DNA from 4 places in the Streptomyces sp. NPDC056128 genome. Region 3 is predicted to be linked to each of the others. Evidence: riboswitches for the same ligand, from Rfam matches in the RefSeq annotation. Region 3 holds a riboswitch; each other region holds the start of a gene.
The links. Region 3 has a riboswitch for cyclic di-AMP ahead of ACFC1X_RS20825 (C40 family peptidase). Riboswitches for the same ligand answer to the same signal wherever they lie in the genome.
Positions count from the first base shown of each region.

Region 1: it holds a riboswitch for cyclic di-AMP, as region 3 does, so the genes downstream of both, ACFC1X_RS03330 (peptidoglycan DD-metalloendopeptidase family protein) here and ACFC1X_RS20825 (C40 family peptidase) in region 3, are expected to answer to the same signal.
Region 2: it holds a riboswitch for cyclic di-AMP, as region 3 does, so the genes downstream of both, ACFC1X_RS19260 (M23 family metallopeptidase) here and ACFC1X_RS20825 (C40 family peptidase) in region 3, are expected to answer to the same signal.
Region 4: it holds a riboswitch for cyclic di-AMP, as region 3 does, so the genes downstream of both, ACFC1X_RS09080 (transglycosylase SLT domain-containing protein) here and ACFC1X_RS20825 (C40 family peptidase) in region 3, are expected to answer to the same signal.

Region 1 covers NZ_JBHJVQ010000001.1:766,671-770,930, reverse strand. Annotated here, with positions in the region: gene ACFC1X_RS03345 (MBL fold metallo-hydrolase) at 1-131, opposite strand, end outside; gene ACFC1X_RS03340 (TetR/AcrR family transcriptional regulator) at 222-842, shown strand; gene ACFC1X_RS03335 (SGNH/GDSL hydrolase family protein) at 898-1,683, opposite strand; gene ACFC1X_RS03330 (peptidoglycan DD-metalloendopeptidase family protein) at 1,889-2,833, opposite strand; cyclic di-AMP (ydaO/yuaA leader) riboswitch at 2,838-2,994, opposite strand; gene ACFC1X_RS03325 (tyrosine-protein phosphatase) at 3,421-4,218, shown strand.
Region 2 covers NZ_JBHJVQ010000009.1:7,485-11,744, forward strand. Annotated here, with positions in the region: gene ACFC1X_RS19250 (PrsW family intramembrane metalloprotease) at 1-454, shown strand, start outside; gene ACFC1X_RS19255 (aldo/keto reductase) at 477-1,421, opposite strand; gene ACFC1X_RS19260 (M23 family metallopeptidase) at 1,557-2,597, opposite strand; cyclic di-AMP (ydaO/yuaA leader) riboswitch at 2,609-2,764, opposite strand; gene ACFC1X_RS19265 (PP2C family protein-serine/threonine phosphatase) at 2,989-4,224, opposite strand.
Region 3 covers NZ_JBHJVQ010000010.1:103,663-107,922, forward strand. Annotated here, with positions in the region: gene ACFC1X_RS20815 (ATP-dependent Clp protease proteolytic subunit) at 1-606, shown strand, start outside; gene ACFC1X_RS20820 (hypothetical protein) at 614-922, shown strand; cyclic di-AMP (ydaO/yuaA leader) riboswitch at 1,291-1,438, shown strand; gene ACFC1X_RS20825 (C40 family peptidase) at 1,442-1,915, shown strand; gene ACFC1X_RS20830 (ATP-binding protein) at 1,959-2,465, opposite strand; gene ACFC1X_RS20835 (helix-turn-helix transcriptional regulator) at 2,680-3,540, shown strand; gene ACFC1X_RS20840 (DUF397 domain-containing protein) at 3,562-3,792, shown strand; gene ACFC1X_RS20845 (8-amino-7-oxononanoate synthase) at 3,838-4,260, opposite strand, start outside.
Region 4 covers NZ_JBHJVQ010000003.1:218,079-222,338, reverse strand. Annotated here, with positions in the region: gene ACFC1X_RS09090 (outer membrane lipoprotein carrier protein LolA) at 1-282, opposite strand, end outside; gene ACFC1X_RS09085 (polyprenyl synthetase family protein) at 562-1,572, opposite strand; cyclic di-AMP (ydaO/yuaA leader) riboswitch at 2,140-2,295, shown strand; gene ACFC1X_RS09080 (transglycosylase SLT domain-containing protein) at 2,300-2,791, shown strand; gene ACFC1X_RS09075 (HAD family hydrolase) at 2,817-3,617, opposite strand; gene ACFC1X_RS09070 (GNAT family N-acetyltransferase) at 3,884-4,260, shown strand, end outside.

The sequences.
Region 1 (4,260 bases), on a different contig from region 3:
TTCTGGAAGACGCCGTCACGGAAGTGCGGCGATCTGCGGATGCGCGCCATGCGCTCACCGGTCGGGTCCGCGCCGAAGGCCGCGGGCCGGGGCGTGCGGAGCCCGGAGCTCGGGGAACGGAATCCGGCCACGGTAACCTCCAGGTGGAGTAGGTCAGGCTCTCATTATGGTCGTCTCGTGTGACACCGACTGATCGTGTCCGGAGCTTGGGGGGACGGTGCGTGGTGAGAGTCCGGTTGAGTGTGGCCGAGCGGCGCGAGGAGTTGCTGCGCGCGGCCGTCGAGCAGATATCGGCGCGGGGTGTGGCGGCGCTGCGGATCGCCGACGTGGCGTCCGCGCTCGGGGTGAGCAACGCGTTGGTGCTCTACCACTTCTCCACGAAGGAGAAGCTGGTCGCCGCCGCCTTCGCCCGTGCCGCCGAGGACGATCTGGCTCATCTGCGCGGACTGCTCGGCCGCCGTACGTCGGCGCTGCGCCGCCTGCGGGCCGCTGTGCGGTGGTACGCCCCGACGGGGCCGGCCAAGGGCTGGCGGCTGTGGATCGAGGGCTGGGCGGCGGCGCTGCGCGAGCCCACGCTGCGGGACGTCACGCGGGAACTGGACCGCCGGTGGAAGGCCGCGATCGCCGAGGTCATCGCCGAGGGGGTGGCCGCCGGGGAGTTCCCCTGCCCGGACCCCGAGGGCGCGGCCCTGCGGCTGACGGCGCTGCTCGACGGGCTCGCCGTGCAACTGACGTCGTACACGGGCACGGTGTCGCGGGCCCGGGCGCGGGAGTGGACGGACGAGGCGCTCGCCCGGGAACTGGGCCTGCCGCGGGAGGCGTTGGGCGACCCCCGCCGCTGACCCACCGCTGCCCCCGCCGCGCCCCGTCCGCGACCGGCCCGCCCGCACGACGCCGTCACGCCACCGAGGCGATCCGCGTCTTGATGTCGTCCGGCGACAGCGCCCCCTTGGCGGTCACGTGGTCGCCCGAGGACTGGCCGCGCAGCCGGCGTCCGATCCACGGCACCAGGTACTCGCGCGCCCAGTGCACGTTGTCCCGGCGCACGTCCAGCGCCCCGCGGTACGGCAGCGGCGGCCAGGACTGGTCGGGGTCGGCCGGCACGGGCAGGCCGAGGGCCTGTCCGGCGCGCAGCGCCACCCGCGTGTGGCCCTCCGGCGACAGGTGCAGGCGGTCGGCGTCCCACGCCCGGCGGTCCTGGACGCTGCGGAGCGACCAGAGGTCGAGCACCGGGCAGCCGTACCGGTCGGCGATGGCGCGGACGTGTCCGTTGTACGTGGCGATCTTGCCGCGCAGATGCCTGAGCACGGGCACGCCGCGGGTGTCGAACCCGGTCGTCACGAGAACGGTGCCGGCCGCTTCGGCGAGCGCGGCCACCGCCCGCTCGAACCGCTCGGCGACCTCGTCGGGATCGGTGCCGGGCCGCAGGATGTCGTTGCCGCCGGCCGCGAACGAGACGAGGTCCGGCGCGAGTTCGGCGACTCGCGGGACCTGTTCGGCCGCGATCTGGTCGAGCAGCCTGCCGCGCACGGCGAGGTTGGCGTAGGTGAAGTCGCCCTCGGGGCGCCGGTCCGCGAGCAGTACGGCGAATCGGTCGGCCCAGCCGACGAACGCCCCGTCGGGGCCGCGGTCGCCGACGCCCTCGGTGAAGCTGTCCCCCAGCGCCACGTACGACCCGATCACTGCTCTGCTGTCATTCTTCGAATCGTCTGCCACATCGGGCCATGATTCACCTTGGAATGTGACCTACGCGACCGTAGGAAGGGATTGACGGTCGGTGAGAAAGGCCACGCCTAAAGGCTTGGTCAATTCCGGAATACACCGAAGGCCGGACCCGGGGATCGGGGTCCGGCCTTCGGTGGCGTGGGGGCTGCGCCCTGGCCGTGCGTCAGAGAGAGACGCCGTGCGAGCGCAGGAACGCGACCGGGTCGATGTCCGACCCGTAGTCCGGCGTGGTGCGGATCTCGAAGTGCAGGTGCGGACCGGTCACGTTGCCGGTGGCACCCGAGAGGCCGACCTGCTGGCCCGCCGTCACCGACTGGCCGGCGGAGACGGAGAGGGAGGAGAGGTGGGCGTACTGGGCGTAGTGGCCGTCGGCGAGCTGGATGACGACCTGGTTGCCGTACGCACCGCCGGGGCCGGCGGAGACGACGGTGCCCGCGCCGACGGCCTTGAGCGGGGTGCCGGTCGGGACGACGAAGTCGGTGCCGGTGTGGTAGCCGCTGGACCACATGCTGCCGGACTGGTGGTACGGGGTACCGACGGTGCCGCCCGCGACGGGGGAGGTGTAGCCGCTGCTGGTGCCGGCGTCCGAGGCGGAGGCCTGCTCGGCGTCCGTGGACTTCTCGGCCGGCTTGGCGGCGGGCTTCTCCGCCTCGGCCGGCTTCTCGGCGGCGGGCTTCTCGGCGGCCGGCTTCTCCGACTGGGCGGCGGACGGGGCCTTCGGCTGGGCGGCCTTGGCGCCGACCGAGAGCTTGAGGCCGGGGTGGATCAGCGACGGGTCCGAACCGACGGCCTCGCGGTTGTCCTCGTACAGCTTCTTCCAGCCGCCGTCGACGTTCTGCTCGTCGGCGATCCGCGAGAGGTAGTCGCCGCTCTTGACGGTGTAGGTCCGCGCGTCCGAGTTCTTCTCGGCGCCATTCGCGGCGGCCTTCTTCGCCGTCGTCGGAATGGACTGCACGGACTGCTCGGAAACGGAGTGCGCGGGGGCGGCGTTGGCGCCGGCGGCCCCGATCAGCGGGAGCGCGAGCGCGGCGCCACCGGTTCCGGCGACGGCGATGGTGCGGGTCAGGCGCATGGCCCTGGTACGGCGGTGCTTACCCTTCGCGGGCATGGCGAATTCCTCTCCGGCGCCTGCGAGGTGAGCTGTCGGGTTCGGGCTGGAGATGCCCGGCCGCGCCGAAACGCGGCTTCACCCCAAGCCGTTCCGGGAACCGGAACAGGCATTCGTACCTGTGGGTCCCCCGCTCCTGCCGGTACGGGTGGTGGATGAGAGTGGGCTCCGGTCGGCGGCAGGATTAGGCGTCCGTCCGGATCGGTGGTGAACGTAAGGGACCAAGACGCACCCGGACAAGCGAAGGGTTCCGCCGGAAGGTGTTCCGATTGATCCTTTACGGGAATATCCGGTCACACTCCGTCGATTCGGGGAATGGCATTTCGAGCGAACGTCCTTGAAAACCGGCTTGATTACGTGGACATGACGGGCGACGCACGGTTACGGATATGACGCTGCTCACGCGCCACTTCTCCACCCTTTCGCATTTCAGCGCCAGTTGGAATTAAGGCGTCAATTCGGACAGAAGGCCCGAGGCCGCCCTTAATGCCCTGTGGACAACTCATTGGCGCAGACAGGGGATGCCGTATCGTCGAGGCGAGCCCGCCGCCGAGCAGCGTCGGCGGGGCGGAGTGGGAGGAGTCCCCGTGACGCAGCAGGTCCCGTCGACCGAACCCGAGCTGACCGGTGTGCGCAATTTCCGGGACGTCGGCGGACTGCCGGCCGCGGACGGGCGACGGGTGCGGCAGGGCGTGCTGTTCCGCAGCGGCCACCTGGCGCACGCCACCGGGGAGGACGCCGCCTTCCTGGCCACCCTCGGCCTGCACACCATCTTCGACTTCCGCAACGCGGCCGACCAGAAGCTGGAAGGCCCGGACGTCGAGCTGCCGGGCGTCCGCAATGTGAACCTGCCGCTGAGCGACCCGGCGGACGGCGCCGAGTTCTGGAAGATGGTCCGCGACGGCGACCTCGACCAGCTGCACGAGATCCTGGCCGACGGCAAGGGCGCCCACCGGATGATCGCGTCCTACCGCACGATCATCACGGAGCGCACGGCGGAGCACTCCCGGGTGCTGCACGCGCTCGCCGAGGACAGCGTCCCCGCCCTGATGCACTGCGCGGCCGGCAAGGACCGCGCGGGCCTGTCGATCGCGGTCACGCTGCTCGCGCTCGGCGTCGAGCGCGACGCCGTCCTCGACGACTACCTCAAGTCGAACGCCACGCACCGCCGCTACAAGGTGCGCCGCGGCAGCTCCGCCGCCTCGGCCTACTCCCCCGAGGTCATGGAGCTGCTCAGCCCCCTGTTCGACGCGCGCGCCGAGTACCTGGCGGCGGCCTTCGACACCGTCGAGGAGACCTGGGGCGGCGTCGACGCCTACCTGGAGCAGGGCCTGCACCTCACCCCGGCGACCCGGGAGCGGCTGCGCGAGCGGATGCTGGACTGACCCGGTACGTCCCTGATTCGGCACGGCACTGATCCGCACGGC
Region 2 (4,260 bases), on a different contig from region 3:
GGCCGAGCTGCCCGCGTATGTCCTGGCCGGGTGGCTGACGCCCGCGGAGCCGCACGCGCTCGGCTCGATGCGGGCCCGCCGCGTCGCCCGGCAGCACGCCCGGCGGCAGGGCGGGAAGGAGGCGGCACGCGCGGTGGCCCAGTACGAGGCGTACGCGACCTCGCTGGCGTTCCTGCGGCAGCGTGGCCGCCGGGGCGGGGCGGGCGCCGACTACGCCGTGCGGGAGCGGGAGATGCTGGACGCCCTGTGGCACCGGCGCGGCGCGGCCCGCCCGGCCCTGGACCACGCGGCCCGCGCGACGGCACCGCCCGTGCCCCGTCCCGCGCCGCCCTGGGCGTACCCGCACGGGACGTACGGCCCGTACGGCGGCGGCCCCCCGGCGCCGTACCCGGCCCAGGCGCCGTACGTCCCGTACGCCCACCCATACGCACCGCCGGGCCCCTACCGCCCGTAGGCCGGCACCCGCGGCGTCACGCTCAGGCCGACGCCCGTGTCAGCCGCGCGACCTCGTCGTCCGTCAGGCTCAGCTCCGCGACGCCCAGCAGTGCGGGCAGCTGCTCCACCGTGCGCGCGGACGCGATCGGCGCGGCCACCGTCGGCCGGCCGGCCAGCCAGGCGAGGGCGACCGTGGCGACGGGGGCGTCGTGCGCCTCGGCGATCTCGTCCAGGGCGGCGAGCACCCGCCGGCCGCGCTCGGTCTCCAGGTGCTTGGCCGCACCGCCCGCACGCGGACTGTCGACGCTCGCACCGGGCCGGTACTTGCCGGTGAGGAAGCTGGCCGCGAGGGCGTAGTACGGCACGGCGGCCAGTCCCGCGCCCTCGGCGAGGTCGCGCAGCCCGCCTTCGTAGGTGTCGCGCGAGACCAGGTTGTAGTGCGGCTGGAGGGCGACGTACCGGGCGAGGCCCTCGCGGTCGGAGAACTCCAGGGAGGCCGCGAGCCGCTCGGCGGAGATGTTGGAGGCGGCGATGTGCCGCACCTTGCCCGCCTTCACCAGCTCGTCCAGCGCGCCGATGATCTCCTCGACCGGCACCTCGGGCTTGTCGAAGTGCGTGTAGTAGAGGTCGATGTGGTCGGTGCCCAGGCGGCGCAGCGAGGCGTCGGCCGCAGACTTGATGTTCGCGGCGGAGAGCCCCGGGTACTCGGGGTGCTGGCTGACCTTGGTGGCGAGGACGACGTCGTCACGGTTGCCGCGGGCCGCGAACCACTGGCCGAGGACGGTCTCGGACTCGCCGCCGCTGTTGCCGTCGACCCAGGCGGAGTACGAGTCGGCGGTGTCCACGAAGTTGCCGCCGGCCGCGGTGTAGGCGTCCAGGACGGCGAAGGACCGGTCCTGGCCGGCGGTCCAGCCGAAGACGTTGCCGCCGAGGGCGAGGGGGAAGACCTCCAGGTCGGAGGAGCCGAGCTTGCGCAGAGAAGTCATGTAGGGCGTCAACGAACGCACCGGATCAGGTCATTCCGGTACGGACGCGAAAACCCCGCAAACCGGCAGCCCTGACGTCGGGGGGTTGCCGTCAGGACCGCCGGGGACCAGCGGGGAAGCGGATGGGCCGGTGACTCAGGGGGTGAGGCCCTTGCTCTGCAGCCAGGCCATCGGGTCGATGCCGGAGCCGCCGTCGGTGTGGACCTCCATGTGGAGGTGGGCGCCGGTGACGTTGCCGGTGGCGCCGACGCGGCCGATGACGTCACCGGTGGTGACCTCCTGGCCGACGCTGACGCTGATGGAGGACTGGTGGGCGTACCAGATCTCGGTGCCGTCATCCAGGGTGAGCACGGTCTTGTAGCCGTACGACCCGTCCCAGCCGGCCGACGTGATGGTGCCGCTGTGCACGGCCTTGAGCAGCGTGCCCGTGGGTGCGGCGAAGTCGAGGCCGGTGTGGTGGCCGGAGGACCAGTAGGCGCCGGCCTGGCCGAAGGTCGAGGAGATCGTGTACGAGGAGGTCGGCAGCGTGAACTGCTTGGCCAGCTTGGCCAGGCGCTCGGCCTCGGCCTTCTTCGCGGCCTCCTCCTCCGCCTTCTTCTTGGCGGCGGCGGCCTTGGCCTCGGCCTCCTTCTCCGCCTTGGCGGCGGCTTCCGCGGCCTTCTTCTCGGCGGCCGCGGCGGCCTCGGCGGCGGCCTTGGTCTCGACCTGGGCCTGCTGCTGCTCGGCCTGCGCCATGATCCGGGCCCGCAGGGACTCACCGGCGCCCGCGGTGTCGGTGCCCTCCGTGGTGTCGGCGGCGGCGGTCACGCCGATGCCGCTGAGCGGGGTGCTGGAACCCTCCGGCTGCGGCGCGTCCTCGTCGGAGATGAGCGAGCCGACGTTGGGCAGGTCCGGCATGGAGATCGACACCGGCGGCTTGCCGGTCTGCGCGCTGGCCATGCCGCCCGCGCCGACGGCGGCTATGACACCGACGCCCAGGACGGTGGAGCTGCGGGCGAGCCCGCCACGCTGCTTGGCGACGCGGTGCCGGCCGCGTACGGGGCGGATGGAGTCCTCGGTGGGATTCCACTCCTCCCAAGGGCCCTCTTCGGTGCGGTAACTCTCGTAGCCGAAGGTTTCGGTGTCGTGCCGACTGGGCACGAACGGGGCCTCGGGGGCAGGCCGGTTGGACGCCACGTGGGCGTACTCCTTTCCTTCCTTTCGCCTACCGGGTTAGCTGACGGGTTCGGAGCAGGAAGGTCTCCTACGCGCGCATGCAGCCGTGTTGCCACGACGTCAAACGCCCGATTCACCCCAATGTGGTGGTTCCCCGGTTCCCTTGCGGGATTCGGCGCGTGCGCACGGAGCCGCCTTCTGTGACGGCTGGGACGACCGCGCTGCGTTATCGAACGTTAATAGACCCGGGGCCCGGATTCCAAGCTGTTCCTCTTGATCATTAACGAAAACAGCCCGGACGTACACCTCAGGATCGGTGAAAACCGGGCGAGTTGACCGCCGGTCAGTATTCCCCTTCACGCCACTTTCTTCTGACGGATCGTCAGTTGTTATGCGGAGGGACGCCACCCCGTCACGGCTCGTGACAATGATCATGCTCGCCGCGCCGTGGCCGCCGTACGGCGAGCAGCGCCATGTCGTCCGCCATCCCGCCCCCGGAGTGGCGGCGCACGTCGCGGGCGAGGGTGTCGAGCAGCTTCGCCGGGTGGCGGAAGACGCGGCCGGACAGCCGCGCGTACGGATCGTAGAACTCCCCCCGGTCGTCCCGGGCTTCCGACAGCCCGTCGGTGTACAGCAGCAGCGTGGCCCCACCGGGGAAGGCGGTCTCCTCCGCGCGGTCGGGCCACACGCCCAGCTCGCCCATGCCGAGCGGCAGCGCCGACTCCCGGGCGGGCAGCGACCCCACGGTGCCGTCGCCGTGGAGCAGCAGGGGCGGCGGATGCCCGCGGTTGACGATGCGTACGGTCCCGGCGCCGTGCGGGAGTTCGGCCAGGACGGCGGTGGTGAAGCCCTCGAAGGCGTCCAGTCCCTCGCGCCGGGTGCCCTCGCGGGCCAGCGCCCGCTCCAGGCGCTGCGCCACCGCCTCCAGCGTCGCCTCCTGTTCGGCGGCCTCCCGGAAGGCGCCGATCACCACGGCGACGGCGGCCACCGCTCCCATGCCCTTGCCCCGCACGTCCCCCACGATGAGCCGGACGCCGCGCGCGCTGTCCTGCACCGCGTACAGGTCACCGCCGATGAAGGCGCCGGCCTGCGCGGCCTCGTAGCCGACGGCGATCTCGAAGCCGGCGATCCGCTCGGCCGGCTCGGGCAGTACGGCGCGCTGGGCGGCCTCGGCGATCTCCCGGGCGATGGCGAGGCGCTCGTCGGTACGGCGGACGAAGGCGTTGACGAAGACGGCGAGCGCGGCGACCGTCGCGATGGTGATCAGCTCGGTGAGGGAGTCGACGTAGTGGATGACGCCCTTGCCGATCTGCAGCCCGACGACCGAGGCGACCACGGCGACGCCGGTGAGCGCGGTGCCCCGCCGGGAGTAGATCGGGGCGGCGACCAGCGGCGCGGCGGTGTAGAGGGGACCGGCGGTGAAGTAGCGCGGGGTGAAGATGTCGTACAGGACGGCGACGATGATCAGCAGTACGGGGAGCGAGCGCACGAGCACCCGGCCGTAGGACGTACGCCACGGTCGCGGCTGCCCGGTGGGCGGCACGGGCGGTGTCTCGTCACCGAGGCCCGGGTCGGGCACGGGATCGCCGGGGAGCCGGCCGCCGGCTCTGGCGTACGCTCCCTCGTCCTCGACGTCACCTGCCCGCACCACTGGTCTCCCGCCACCCCCTGTCCGCGCCGCTTG
Region 3 (4,260 bases):
CCCGAGTTCACCGAGCGCACGAGCGCCGGAGCCCGGACGTCGGACCCGTACTCGAAGCTGCTGGAGGAGCGGATCGTCTTCCTCGGGACGCCGGTCGACGAGACCTCCGCGAACGACGTGATGGCGCAGTTCATGTACCTGGAGCACCAGGCCCCGGACCGGGACATCGCCCTCTACATCAACTCCCCCGGCGGCTCGTTCACGGCCATGACGGCGATCTACGACACGATGCGCTACGTCGCCTGCGACGTGGAGACGACCTGCCTCGGACAGGCCGGCGCGTCCGCCGCGCTGCTGCTGGCGGCGGGCACGCCGGGCAAGCGCGCGATGCTGCCCGGGGCGCGGGTGGTGCTCCGTCAGCCGTCGCTCACCGGGCCGATGGAGGGGCAGGCGAGCGACCTGGCCATCCAGGCCGAGGAGTTGACCCGGATCCGCGCCCGCCTGGAGGAGATCCTTGTACGGCACACGGGCCGCACTCCGGCGCAGGTGACCGAGGACATCGAGCGGGACACCGTCCTGAACGCCCAACAGGCCCTGGAGTACGGGCTGGTGGACCGGATCGTGTCCGACCGCTCCGCCGCGCCCGCGACGCCCGGCACCCGGTGAACGGCCGATGCTGCCACCGGAACTGCCGCCCCTGCCCGCCCTGACCCGCGCCGAGGCGGAGCTGATCGACCGCTACCTGGACGTCGTCGACCTGCTCGGGCGCATCAACCCCGCGCAGGACGGCGACACCTACCGGGGACTGCGGGCCGCCCAGGCGCTGGTCGGCAAGGCCGCGGCCCTGCGCGACGCGCTGGAGCTGATGCACGCGCGCGGCGAGACCGAACTGCACGCGCCCACCCTCGCCCGTGCCCTGCGCGTGCTGGACGGCGAGCGGCGGACGGGACGTCTCAGTCTTCCGCCGTGTTCCGAGAGTTGAGCGGCGGGGTTCGAAACGCACCAAAAGACGTACCCCCTTTCGGCGTAGGAACACACCCGGTTGACGACCGGTCCGGGTTGCGCGGCCCTCCTGTCCCGACGTCCGCGCCCACCGCTGCGCCGCTGGTCCCGGGGTCGTCACCGCCTACGGCCCCGGCTCGAACACAGGGGTGTCCACCCGAACGGGTGGGTGGTGAGTAACAACACAAAAGGCACGTTCCGTTGGGAATTCCCCCTCCGGCGAGACAAGATCCGTGACTGACGACAAGCCCCCGCCGCAGCGGCGGGGCGGTCCGGGCGGACGCCGAATCCTGCCGCCGCCCGGACGACCGGTCGCGAGGGAAGTGGATCGGCAGGAGTGGAGGACCCGAGCACGACGGGTCGCAGGAGCGGTCGCCTCCGTGGGAGAGGCGCCGGACCGAGCAGCCCTTGGGGTGAAGCCGCACTCGTGCGGCCGGGCAACTTCGCCAGCCCGAATCCGACAGGTCATCCTTCACAGGCGGCTGACGAAGGGTTGCGCATGTCCGCGCTCAATCGTGTCCCGTCCCTGATGGCTCGCGCCGGTACGGCCTCGGCCCTCACTCTCGCCGCGGTAGGCGGCTCCGTCGTGGTCCCCGGTTTCTCCTCGGAGGCGGCCGCGGCGCCTCATGCGACGAAAGCCCTCAAGGTCGCGGCCTCCAAGAAAGGTTCCCCCTACAGGTGGGGCGCCGTCGGGCCCCGCAGGTTCGACTGCTCAGGCCTGACGCTGTACTCGTTCAAGAAGGCCGGCAAGAAGCTGCCGCGCACGGCGGCCCAGCAGTACAACAAGACCCGTCACATCTCGGCCAAGAAGCGCAAGGCGGGAGACCTGGTCTTCTTCCACTCGGGCCGCAGCGTCTACCACGTCGGCATCTACGCCGGGAAGGGCAAGCTCTGGCACGCCCCGAAGACCGGGGACGTGGTGCGCCTGCAGAAGATCTGGACCGGGAGCGTCTCCTACGGCCGGGTCAAATAGCCCTTGGGGGGGGTCAACCGGCCCGTGCTCGAGTGACACGGGGTCAAACAGCCCGGGGGCGAGTAGCTCTCCCGAGGGGGATGACGGTGTTCTGCCCCGCCGTCACCCCCTCGGCGGCGGCCGGCGGGCCGGGGGCGGTCCAGGGCAGTTCGATGGAGACGGTCTTGCCGCCCTCCCGTGTGGGGCGGACCCGCAGCTTGCCGCCGCATTCGGCCGTCAGCCAGCGGATGATCACCATGCCGCGGCCGTTGTCCTGCTGCACGGCGGCGGGCAGGCGCTTGGGAAATCGCGGATGGCTGTCGGTGACTCCGATGCGCAGCCGCTCGTCACGGTCGAGGACGAGGTCCACCGTGAAGGTGGGCGACTGCCCGAGCGTGTGCTGGACCGCGTTGGTCGCCAGTTCGGAGACGATGAGCCGGACCGTGTCGGACACGTCGGCGTCCGCCGGCAGGCCCCACTCCACCAGCGTGCCGACCACATAGGTGCGCGCGGCGGCCACCGAAGCGGGATCGCTCGGCAGAGTGACGGATGCTTCCAGGTGATCTGCCATGGCGACGTCGTCCCTTTCTCACGGGACCGTGGTCCGACACGAAGCGGATGGTTCGAGTACGGTCCCGGACTGGTGCTTCGCCGCCAGACTGCCACCACCCGGCCCGTGAAGGACGGCGATCCACCAAGATATGCATATATCTGTCGCTCGAAGCGGTGAACTCTGCGACGGCAGAGCGGATTTGGGCGGCCCATAAGGAGTAAGGGAGTGGCCCATGCAGCACGGTCCGGTGGTGCGCCGCAGGAAGCTGGGCGCGGAACTGCGCGCCCTGCGCACGACGGCGGGCATCACCAGCGGGGAGGCGGCCCGGCTGGTGGGCTGGCACCAGTCGAAGGTCAGCCGCATCGAGACCGGGACGAGCGGGGCGAAACCGGCCGACGTGCGGTTACTGCTCGACGCCTACGGCGTGGACGACGACCAGCTGCGCGGCCTGCTGGTGATGCTGGCGCGCTCCGACGACGCGGGCGGCCGGCACCACTGGTGGCACGCCTACCGCGGGGTGCTGCCGCCCACCTATCGCGACTTCATCAGCCTGGAGTCCCAGGCCGGCGCCATGCGCACGCTGGAGACCACGGTGGTCCCCGGACTCCTCCAGACACCGGAGTACGCCCGCGAGGTGACGCGGGCCGCCGTGGACGGCATGCCGGAGGAACGGCTGGACGCGCTGGTGGAGGTCAGGCTGGCCCGGCAGGACGTGCTGCGCGGCGAGCCGCCGCTGGAGCTGAGCGCGGTGCTGGACGAGGCGGTGCTGCGCCGGCAGGTGGGCGGCCCGGGGGTGATGGCCCGTCAGCTGGAGCGGCTGGTGGAGGCGGCGCGGCTGCCCCATGTCCGGCTCCAGGTATTGCCGTTTGCCGCCGGGGCGCACATCGGTGTCACCGGCCCTTTCGTAATCTTCTCCTTTTCGAGCACTTCTGATCTGGACGTGGTTGTTCTCGACCACTTGACGAGTAGCCTGCACCTCGAACGGAAAGAAGACCTAGAGGCCTATACCGAGGCCTTCAACGCCCTTCTGATCCATGCCCTTTCGCCCGAGGACTCGTTGGACTTCATCGCCGCGACCGCGGCAGGCGCGTAAGGAGGCACCATGTCAGGCTCCATGTCCGAACTCCCCCGGAGCATCTCTGCCGGCACTGATCTGACCGGCGTCCGGTGGCTGCGCAGCAGCTACAGCACCGGCGCGAACAACTGCGTGGAGACGGCCCGGCCGCCGGCCGGCCGCTGGGCCGGACTGCTCGCGGTGCGCGACTCCAAGAACCCCGCCGGGGCCGCCCTGCTCTTCTCCCCCGAGAGCTGGACGTCCTTCACCGCCGGGATCCGCCGGGGCTGACCACCCCACGAGACGTCGGACGACGCACGGCCATGCCACGCCGACTCATGGTCGCGTCTCGCCGATCACCCGCACCGCGCGTTCGATCTGTTCCCCGGAGAGGTCCGCCCGAGCGGTCAGCCTGAGCCGTGAGACGCCGTCCGGCACGGAAGGAGGACGGAAACAGCCCACGGACAGGCCGGCCGCACGGCAGTCGGCCGCCCACCGCACCGCCCCCTCCGGGGAGGGCGCGCGCACCGAGACCACCGCGGCGTCCGGACGCACCGCCTCCAGACCCGAGGCGGTCAGGCGGGTGTGCAGTTCGGCGGCGACGGCGCGGGCCCGGGCCGCGCGTTCCGGCTCGCGGCGCAGCAGGGTCAGCGCGGCCAGCGCCGCGCCCGTGGCGGCGGGGGCGAGGCCGGTGTCGAAGATGAACGTCCGGGCGGCGTTGACCAGGTGTGCGATCACCCCGGCCGGGCCCAGCACCGC
Region 4 (4,260 bases), on a different contig from region 3:
CAGGCCGCCGAGGTCCGGCAGGCCCAGGTCGGTGCTGATCCGGACCGTGCCGGAGAGCTGCTGGACGTCCGACTCGGCGATCCTCTGGACGAGTTCCTCCGCCGTGACCTTCGGCAGGTCGGGGTCCCCGGAGTCGGCGAGCGCGGGGACCAGCCCGATCGTCGCGGCCGCCACTCCCATCACCGCGACCGGGACGACGTACCGCGCGGCCTTGCGCCGTCGGGCGCTCAGCTCCTCGCCCGCCCCGGCGGTCGTGTTGTCGTCGGAATCGATCGGTGCCATGTGTGCCCTACCTCCGTCGTCGGCGGCGGCTGTCTCGCGACCTCGCACTCGTTCACCCGTGAGCCGCCATTCTCACCCGAATCGGTGAGGATTGGTGTTTTCCGTGGTGTCCATCTGACCAAATCACCGGAGCGCAATCGTCAGACCGCGGGCTCAACTCCACGTACTCCTGCGGGATGACACCGGAGGGCGGCTGCTCCCCCGCCCCGTAGGGGACGGGTACGCCGCCCGCCGACGGCGGGCACCCGCCCGTGGCGCGGCGCACGGGCGGGGCGGGGTTCAGCCGGCCCGGTGCACCACGGCGTCGCACAGTTCCACCAGCGCGGCCTTCGCCTCGCACTCCCGCAGCGGAGCCAGGGCCGCGCGGGCGTCCTTGGCGTAGCGGACGGTGTCCCGCCGGGCGTGCTCCAGCGCGGGGTGGGCGCGCAGCAGGCGCAGCGCCTCGGCGTGCCGGGCGTCGTCGCTCAGGTCGGAGTCGAGCAGCTCGCTCAGCGCGATGTCCTCGGCGAGGCCCAGCCGGGCCGCGCGCTCGCGCAGCCGGAGCACCGGCAGGGTGGGGATGCCCTCGCGCAGGTCCGTGCCGGGCGTCTTGCCCGACTCGTGGGAGTCGGAGGCGATGTCCAGGACGTCGTCCGCGAGCTGGAAGGCGACGCCGAGCCGCTCGCCGTACTGGGTCAGCACGTCCACCACCGTCTCGTCGGCGCCGGACATCATCGCGCCGAACCGGCAGGAGACGGCCACCAGCGAGCCCGTCTTGCCGCCCAGCACGTCCAGGTAGTGGTCGACGGGGTCCCGGCCGTCCTGCGGTCCGGCCGTCTCCAGGATCTGGCCGGTGACCAGCCGCTCGAACGCGAGGGCCTGCACGCGGACCGCCTCGGGACCGAGGTCGGCGAGGATCTGGGAGGCGCGGGCGAAGAGGAAGTCGCCGGTCAGCACCGCGACCGAGTTGTCCCAGCGGACGTTGGCGCTGGCGACCCCGCGCCGCACGGCGGCCTCGTCCATCACGTCGTCGTGGTACAGCGTGGCCAGGTGGGTCAGCTCCACCACCACGGCCGAGGGCACGATCCCGGGGGCGTAGGGGTCGCCGAACTGGGCCGAGAGCATCACCAGGAGCGGCCGGAACCGCTTGCCGCCGGCCCGCACCAGGTGCTGGGCGGCCTCCGTGATGAAGGGCACCTCGCTTTTGGTTGCTTCAAGCAACCCTTCCTCGACCGCGACCAATCCGGCCTGGACATCGGCTTCCAGAGCCTGGTCCCGCACGCTCAGCCCGAACGGCCCGACGACGGTCACGAGGGGTCTCCTGTCTGCTGGTGCCTACTGGCGATTACCTGGTTTGTCGATAGGTCGCTGCCACCACTCGAGTCAGCGTATCCGGTCACCTTTCGATCACCGCTAGCGCCCACCGTTACAGGCCGGTCGGTATCGGATCATGAGCGGTATGTTTTTGATCAGTCGATATGAGCACATATTGGCCGATTTCAATATCGCCTCCCCGGTCCCGAACGGATGCCCTCCCGGCGCGCGAAAACACCGGACGGGTGAAGCACTCTGCATCGAGGGCCGGTTGGGGCGCAGTTGGGATTAATGCCCGTTTTGCCGCGCTTGTTGAGGCCCGTGAGTTGGCTCACTCTGCAGCACCCTCGGGCAACCCCGCCGCAACCTGTGCCCTCCCTTTGCGCCGCAAGCCAGTTGAGGCTTGGCAACCGCAAAGGATCAAGACCCCGAAATGCCTCAGACCAAGGTCAACAGGACGTTGGGTGATTCCTGCACTTGTTCCGGACATGTGCTCTCGCATACGTTCCCGGCCTGTCGGGCGGACGCCGAATCCTGCCATCGCCCGGACACACAGTCATCCACTCAACTCACTCGCCGGCAGGAGCGGGGGACCCAGGTAAGTCGCCGCACCGGTCACCACCGGAGCGGCTCGGGGTGAAGCCGTACCCGTCAGGGCGCGGCCGGGCACCTCCCCGCCCGAACCCGACAGCTCACCTCGCAGGCGTCAGGAGAGGGACACAGCATGTCTGCCATCGGTCAGAACCGTCACGCCCGGACCACCCGCATCGCCCGCAAGCTCGCCGTGGCCGGCACCGGTGCCGCGGTGCTCGCCCTGCCGCTCATCGGCGCCACCGGCGCGTCCGCGGCCACCCCGGCCGCCACCAAGACCGCCGCCACGGCGGCGACGACGTACCCGGACAACCTCGACGGCTGGATCCGCGAGTCGATGGACATCATGGCGCAGCACGGCATCCCCGGCTCGTACGACAGCATCCACCGCAACATCATGCGGGAGTCGTCCGGCAACCCGCTGGCCATCAACAACTGGGACATCAACGCCATCAACGGCACCCCGTCCAAGGGCCTGCTCCAGGTGATCGCCCCGACCTTCCAGGCGTACCACGTCGAGGGCACCTCCTGGGACCCGTACGACCCGGTCGCCAACATCACCGCCGCCTGCAACTACGCGGCCGACCGCTACGGCTCGATCGACAACGTCTTCGGCGCGTACTGAGCCGTACTGAGCTGTACAGGGACGTTCAGAAGATCCGTTCGAGGACGACGGCCACGCCGTCGTCCTCGTTCGTCGTGGTGACCTCGTCGGCCACCGCCTTGAGTTCGGAGTGGGCACCGGCCATGGCGACGCCGTGCGCCGCCCAGTCGAACATGGGGATGTCGTTGGGCATGTCGCCGAAGGCGATCGTGCGCCGGCGGCCCACCCCCAGGTGCTCGGCGGCCAGCGCCAGGCCGGTCGCCTTGGTGATGCCGCACGGCTGCAGCTCCACCGTGCCGGGCCCCGACATGGTGACCGTCGCGAGGGAGCCGACCACCGCGCGCGCGGTCGACGCCAACTCGTCGTCGCTCAGGTCGGGGTGGCGCAGCAGCACCTTGCTGATCGGGGTGCGCCACAGCTGGTCGCGCCGCTCCACCCGCACCGCGGGCAGCGTGGGGTGGGGCATCAGGTACCCGGGCTCGATGAGGGTCAGGCCGTCGACGCCGTCCTGGTCGACCGCGGCGTACACCTGGCCCACCTCGGCCTCGATCTTGCCGAGCGCGGTCTCCGCCAGCTCCCGGTCCAGGGTCACCGACCACAGCATCCGGTGCGCGCCGGCGTCGTACACCTGCGCGCCCTGCCCGCACACCGCGAGCCCCGTGCACCCCAGGCGGTCGAGCAGGGGCCGCACCCGGGGTGCCGGGCGCCCCGTCACCACCAGATGGCGCGCACCCGCCCGGGCCACCCGCGCCAGCGCGGCCAGCGACCGTTCGGAGACGGTGTCGTCGCCGCGGAGCAGCGTGCCGTCGAGGTCGGTGGCGACGAGTGAGTATGCGGTGCGGTCCATGATCAGAGAATACGGACGCGGCAGCGGTCCGACTCACCCGCGACCGGTTCCGAACGAGGACGCGGCGAGTACGTTCGAACGCGCACGACGGCGCACGAACATGTCCGAAACCTGGCACATCATCGGCTAAAGCCGGTTAAGGGCCTGTGCACCGGTTGGCAACAACATGGTCTGCTACCTACCCCCCGGGGCGGCCCCCGGGGTACCTTCCTGTTGTCCAGGGGGGACTTGATCGGGGGGTCGGGTTGAACAGCGGACGCGTACGTGTGCTCAGGCCACAGGAGCTGGGCGAGGGGGAACGGGAGCACTGGCGGGAGCTGCGCGCCAAGTCGACGGCGCCGCGCAACCCGTTCATGGAACCGGAGTTCACCGACGTCGTGGGCCGGGTACGGCCGCGCGCGCGGGTGGCGGTGCTGTACGACGGCGGTGAGGCGGCCGGATTCCTGCCGCACGAACGCGGGCCGCTGGGCCAGGGCCGGGCGATCGGGCTGGGGGTGTCGGACTGCCAGGGCGCGATACTGCGCCAGGGCCTCGCCCCGGACCCCCGCCGCCTGCTGCGGGCCTGCTCCCTGTCGAGCCTCGCCTTCGACAACCTGGAGGCCGAGCAGGGGCTGTTCGTGCCGTACGCCGCCGAGGAGCACAC